DNA from 2 places in the Synechococcus sp. BDU 130192 genome. Region 2 is predicted to be linked to the other one. Evidence: predicted binding sites of a transcription regulator. Region 2 holds the regulator's gene; the other holds the start of a gene.

Region 1 (3,425 bases), on a different contig from region 2:
AATTGGTGAATGGCTCCGGTAAGTTAGAAGCGGGTTGTATTTCTCGTGGGCACCGGATTTTACATCAAGGGGAGGTGACCTTGAGTAATGCGGCTGATTATGTGGTGACCTTGCAACAAGCTTTTGTGGAAGTTGATCCCCAGGTGCGGGAAGAAAAAATTGTTGCTGGTGTAAAAGCAGCGGCGGCAGAGATTGGTGGTGAGGCAGAAATGCCCGCTGATCTCCTCGCTGAAGTGGTGAATTTGGTGGAGTATCCCACGGCAGTGGTCGGGGACATTGAAGCGGAATTTTTAGAGCTACCCACAGAGGTAATTACGACGGTGATGGTCACTCACCAGCGGTATTTTGCGGTGCGCGATCGCCAAGATAAAACGAAGCTTCTCCCGAAATTTATTACGATTTCCAATGGTGATCCCAAGAAATCAGAGATCATCGCTGCGGGGAATGGTCGGGTGATCCGGGCGCGGTTAGCAGATGGTCAGTTTTTCTACCGGGCCGATTGCGATGAACATTTAGAAACCTATTTGCCCCAGCTAGAGGCCGTCACCTTTCAGGAAGAATTAGGGACGATGCGGGACAAAGTAGACCGCATTATGGAAATTTCCCAGCAGATCGCGGAACAGCTTGGCCTGTCTGAGGCGGACAAAGAAATTATTGCCAGCACCGCCATGCTCTGTAAGGCGGATTTGGTGACCCAGATGGTCTATGAATTCCCAGAACTCCAAGGCATCATGGGTCAAAAATATGCCCTGGTCAGTGGGGAAGCGCCCGCCGTGGCCGAGGGGATTTTTGAGCATTATCTACCCCGCAATGCCGATGATATTTTGCCCCAAACCCTTGCGGGTCAAGTGGTGGGCATGGGCGATCGCCTCGATACGTTGGTGAGCATTTTCGGCCTGGGGATGATCCCTTCTGGTTCCTCGGATCCTTTTGCACTGCGACGGGCGGCCAATGCAATTATTACTGTCGCTTGGGACGCGGGTCTTGAAATTGACCTTGGAGAACTGTTAGCCCAGGGTGCGAAGGATTTTGTTACGGCTCACCCCGATAAAACGTCTCCCCTCGAAGCCCTGCAAAGCTTCTTTATTCAGCGGATTCAGACTTTGCTCCAAGATGAAAAGGGTATTGATTATGACCTGGTGAATGCGGTGCTGGGTGACGATGCAGAATACACTGAACGGGCTTTAACGGATTTACTGGATGTGGGCGATCGCGCTGAATTTTTACAGAGCATTCGTGACGATGGCCAACTCGCAAAAATCTACGCCACCGTCAACCGTTCTGCAAAGTTGGCCGCCAAGGGGAACCTCAGCACGGATAGCCTCGATCCGACAGGGGTAATTAACCCGGAGAAATTTGCGCAAAACTCCGAGCGCGATCTCTATGCGGGCTTAGTGGAACTTGTGCCCACCACCGAAGCGGCCCGCACCGAACGGGATTACCAAAAACTGATCGATGGGTTAGCGGCCCTCGCGCCCACAGTTGAGCGGTTCTTTGATGGGGAGGATAGTGTTTTGGTGATGGCAGAAGATCCTGCTGTGCGGGAAAATCGCCTCAATCTCCTTGGGCTATTGCGGAACCACGCGCGGATTCTGGCAGACTTTGGGGCGATCGTTAAACAGTAGATCCTTGTTTATTTTTAGAGTCATGGCAGGGACATAAAGCTGTCTCTGTCAGGGTTTCCCCTGAGAAGCAATACAGTTCAATTTTTGGAGCGATCTAAAGTTCGGGAACCCGTACATTATCAGGAGTTGTCTGGATTTAATTTTCTCCGCTAAATTAGCACTCAGAGATTGAGAGTGCTAAACTTCAATCTAGCTAAATTTAGTCGTTTATTGATCTGGAGAAATTATCCATGGCAGCAATTAGCATCAATGTTTCTACCCTCAAGCCCCTCGGCGATCGCGTTTTCGTAAAGGTCAGCGAATCTGAAGAAAAGACCGCTGGTGGGATCCTCCTCCCCGATAGCGCTAAAGAAAAGCCCCAAATCGGTGAAGTTGTAGCTGTTGGTGAAGGCAAGCGCAATGATGACGGTAGCCGTTCCGCCGTTGATGTCAAAGTTGGCGATAAAGTTCTCTACTCTAAGTACGCTGGTACTGATATCAAACTCAGTGGCGATGACTACGTGCTTCTTTCTGAGAAAGATATCCTTGCAACCGTTGCGTAACTATTTTTAGGTTTGACCTAAGCAATCGTTTCAGATTTTTCTATTTTTTCTCGTAAAACGCTCAACCTAGAAATTCAATCATTATGGCTAAATCTATTATTTACAACGAAGATGCTCGCCGCGCCCTCGAAAAAGGGATCGACCTCCTCGCTGAAGCTGTTGCGGTAACCCTCGGCCCCAAAGGTCGGAACGTTGTGCTCGAAAAGAAATTTGGCGCACCTCAGATCGTGAATGACGGTGTGACCATTGCCAAGGAAATTGAGCTCGAAGACCACATCGAAAACACCGGTGTTTCTTTGATTCGCCAAGCGGCTTCTAAAACCAATGATGTGGCCGGTGACGGAACCACCACAGCAACGGTTCTTGCCCATGCCATGGTCAAAGAAGGTCTCCGCAACGTCGCGGCTGGTGCGAACCCCATCGCCCTCAAGCGCGGTATTGATAAAGCGACTGAATTCCTCGTTGGCCGCATTAAAGACCAGGCACGTCCGGTAGAAGATTCGACGGCGATCGCCCAGGTCGGTGCCATCTCTGCGGGTAACGACAAGGAAGTTGGTGACATGATCGCCAAGGCCATGGACAAAGTCGGTAAAGAAGGTGTGATCTCCCTCGAAGAAGGGAAATCCATGGAAACCGAACTCGAAATCACCGAAGGGATGCGTTTCGACAAGGGTTACACTTCCCCCTACTTCGTCACCGACACCGAGCGCATGGAAGCGGTTCTTGAAGATCCCTTCATCCTCATCACTGACAAGAAAATCACCTTGGTACAAGACCTCGTTCCAATCCTCGAACAGGTTGCTCGCCAAGGTAAGCCCCTCGTGATCATCGCTGAAGATATCGAGAAAGAAGCCCTTGCGACCCTCGTAGTCAACCGTCTCCGGGGTGTCCTCAACGTTGCTGCGGTTAAAGCGCCTGGTTTTGGCGATCGCCGTAAGCAAATGCTCGAAGATATCGCTGTACTCACCGGTGGCCAACTGATCACCGAAGATGCAGGCCTCAAGCTCGACAACACCAGCGTTGATATGCTCGGTAAAGCCCGCCGCATCACCATCACCAAGGACAACACCACCATTGTGGCCGATGGTAACGAGCAGGCAGTTAAGACCCGTTGTGAGCAGATCCGCCGTCAAATCGAAGAATCTGATTCTTCCTACGACAAAGAAAAACTCCAAGAACGTCTCGCGAAACTCTCCGGTGGTGTCGCTGTGATCAAAGTCGGTGCAGCAACCGAAACTGAGATGAAAGACCGCAAGCT
Region 2 (3,425 bases):
CATGGATGAAGAAGACATTATCGAGTTTTGTCGGGATGCAGATTATGATTGGCAACACGTTGCCGCCGGTGAATTAGCCACGCCCCCCGAAGCGAATGTGACAGATTTAGCTTGGGATCCAGAGGGAAAGCAACAGCCAGCAGAGCAAGCCACAGCGTCAGAAAATGATTTGTCGGATACAGAATTAGACCGCATTCGACGTCAATTAGAAGGGCTTTTGTAGTGTATTTGGGAATAGATTAGATTGACAGCATCTTAAGGCCCAAGGCGATCAAAACCCCACCGCCAAAAAATTCTACCTTTTCACCTAAGTGCCCGGAAATGAGTTTGGCACAAAATAGGCCCCCATAGGTGGCACAAAAAGCAGCCAAGCCAATGCTGAGGGAGTAGGGCACAAGCGGTTTACCAATGAGGCCGAGGGAAACGCCCACCCCCAAAGAATCGATGCTGGTGATGCTAGAAATAAACAAAATTTTCCACAGGCTATGGATTTTGACGGATTCACCATCGTCATCGCCTGGCTTGGTTCGCATTTCTTGGTAAGCGTTGTAGCACATATGTCCACCCACCAAAACCAATAGGGCAAAGGCCACCCAATGATCGTAGGCCATAATTATAGTCTGGGCAAAACGTCCCAAAATGAAGCCGAGGGCGATCGCCACCCCTTCAGAAAGCCCCGAACTGAGCGCAAAAAATAAAGCCCGTTTTCCAGAAAAGTGGCGAATACCAAGGGCTAAGGCGGCGGAAAAAGAGTCAATACTGAGGACAAGGGCGAAAATAATAATGTCTGATTCAAAACCCATAAATGCCGTGGTGATCGCCAACTCGAAAGGAATGCATTTATTACTATAAACGAAAAATCGTGGGTCGATTTATCATAGTTTTTTCATTGTTTCCGAGTTCCACAAAATTATTTAAAAAATTCTTCCCAAAAAAGTAATTGCCTACAAATAAATCCTAATCCTCGTGAGACTGAGCGAAATAATAATCTGCTTTTTACTTGGAAAATGACGACTCTAGACTTATAAAAATCGGGTCTAAATAATCATTATATTGAGAGCATTTTAAGGCCCATAGCAATCAGAATACCACCGCCAAAAAACTCTACCTTTTCCTTTAATTGACTAGAGATTAATTGTGCGCAAAATAAGCCCACATAAGTAGCAAAAAAGGCTGATACTCCGATCCCCAGGGAATAGGGAATTAAGGGTTTGCCCATTAAACCAAGGGAAATACCAACCCCCAAAGAATCAACACTGGAAATGCTAGAGACTAGGAGGATTTTCCAAAGGCCATGAATTTTTCTGGATTCATCATCATCGCCTGGGAGTTTTTGCATTTCTCGGTAGGCGTTGTAGCACATGTGAACACCGATGAGGATCAAGAGAATAAAAGCAATTCCTTGATCATAGAAGGTGATGTATTGGGCGAAATTACCCAGGAGAAAACCGAGGGAAATAGCGCCGCCACCGGAGAAACCTGAACTGAGCGCAAAAAATAAGGCCCGCTTGCGGGAAAAATGGCGTGCTCCTAGTGCAAGGGCGACGGAAAAACAGTCAATACTCAGCACTAGGGCAAAGAGAAGAATATCTAAGTCAAAGTCCATGAAATCCCCTATGGGTACTTCCCTAAAAAGATTATGGCGATCGCCATCAACAAAAAAACAAAAAATTGAATTATTTGATTCTTATTTCCTACGAGTCTTAAACCTTAAAAAGCGGCTTTTAAATTCTCAGAAAGATAATCTGCTGTGGCTTCAACTAAGGCGATCGCATTTTCATAGAACATCCGCGTCGGGCCAAGCACCGCAACACTGCCAACGGGCGTTTTTTCCTGGTAATAATATGTGGAAATAAGGGCGCAGGTTTTCATGGGTTCTAGGGGATTTTCGGTGCCGATGTGAATGAGCGTCGGGCGATCGCCTGGTAAACCACTAAAAACCACCGGGAGTAGCTGTTCTTGTTTCGCCTCTAGCAAGTGCAATAGGGTTTGTAACTGCTCAATTTGGGAAAACTCAGGTTGCCGCAGCACTTCCGAAATGCCCCGTACCAGAATTGGCGTCGCAATCGTATTAGGCACAATCTGAGCAATCTTACCCAAAATCGTCTCCAATAACAGCTGACAATGGTGAAAGTCTTCGTCTAAAGCCTGGGGATCAAGGCTGGCAATTTCTTGGAGCGATCGCCCCTGGAGATGGTGATTTAAAAAATTCGATAGAATCTCTAGCTCATCGGGGTCACAGTCCAGGGTCAAGGACAACGATTGGGGTTGATAACTATCCGTCACCACAATCATCATCACCTTCTGATCCCCCAGGGGGAGCAACTGCAGATAGCGTAGGCGAGCATGGTTTTGATGGGGCACCGTGATTAGAGCAATATAACCACTTAACGTCGCCAGGATTTGCGTTGCTCGCTGGAGGGTCGCTTCTAGTCCCCAATACTCTGCAGCGGTCTGTTCCTGTAACGTTTGGCTCGCTCGTTTGCGGGTCTGGGAATTGGGGGTGACGAGCTCGTCCACATAAAAGCGATAGCCGGAATCAGAGGGGACTCGTCCCGCCGAGATGTGGGGTTGATACAAGAAACCTGCCTTTTCCAACTTGCCCATCACATTACGAATGGTGGCAGAACTGACCTGAAAGTCATATTCCTCCACAAGGGTTTTGGAGCCTACGGGTTCCGCTGTGGAAATGTAATGGTTGACCGTTGCTCGAAAAATATTTTGGTGACGGGGATTAAGAATTTTCTGAGCAACCATACGCCGACAGTAGTGCTTTCAATAACTAAGAAATATAAAAAAATAGTAAAAAAACTTGGCTTAACTTAAGAAAGATTTAAGGTCTAAGTTTGGGTTAGTATAGCTCATTCTTCCCTAGTAGCGCGGTAGGCTTTGATCCACAGAGAGGGTGTAAAGGTGAATCCCACCTTCAATATTGATCACTTGGGTAAAACCTTGTTGTTGCAGCCAATAACACATTTGCGCCGAACGTACACCGTGGTGACAAAGCACATAGGTTTCTGCCTGGGGGTCAAAGTCCACGGCAATGCGGGCAGCCCATTGTTCAAATTGACTCAGGGGTAAATTGGTAAAGCCTGGGAGAGCGACAATCTCTAGCTCATCGGGCTCACGCACATCAATGAGTTGCAAAGATTCGGTCGTGGCGACGCGCTGGGCAAAAACTGTGGGACTGACGGCCTGGAGTTGTGGGTTAGAACTAGGGTTGGTCATGGTCAAGCTACTGATAAAAAATTAAGAGGTGAGCATTTCTAGCATTTTCTGGCTGCGTTTGGGAATGCCAAGGCTGAATTGCTAGGGGATCTTCACCTTAGGGGGGTTCAAAGTTAAGGAGTATTGCAGTTCCCCCGGAGAGTCGGTCAAGAAAATTTGGGAATGGTACAAGTAACGTTAGAGGCGTTAGATCTTCT

The links. Region 2 encodes HrcA, which represses chaperone genes, less so after heat shock. Its sites were predicted from a motif close to TTAGCACTCNNNNNNNNNGAGTGCTAA; they were not measured.
Region 1: the regulator HrcA is predicted to act here: its motif matches at 1,780-1,806, upstream of groES (co-chaperone GroES).

Annotation. Positions count from the first base shown of each region.
Region 1 covers NZ_CAWNNO010000005.1:6,145-9,569, forward strand. The annotation lists gene glyS (glycine--tRNA ligase subunit beta) at 1-1,625, shown strand, start outside; gene groES (co-chaperone GroES) at 1,856-2,167, shown strand; gene groL (chaperonin GroEL) at 2,251-3,425, shown strand, end outside.
Region 2 covers NZ_CAWNNO010000009.1:8,604-12,028, forward strand. The annotation lists gene AACT35_RS03455 (DUF3110 domain-containing protein) at 1-223, shown strand, start outside; gene AACT35_RS03460 (manganese efflux pump) at 240-824, opposite strand; gene AACT35_RS03465 (manganese efflux pump MntP) at 1,049-1,606, opposite strand; gene hrcA (heat-inducible transcriptional repressor HrcA) at 1,711-2,757, opposite strand; gene AACT35_RS03475 (rhodanese-like domain-containing protein) at 2,872-3,228, opposite strand.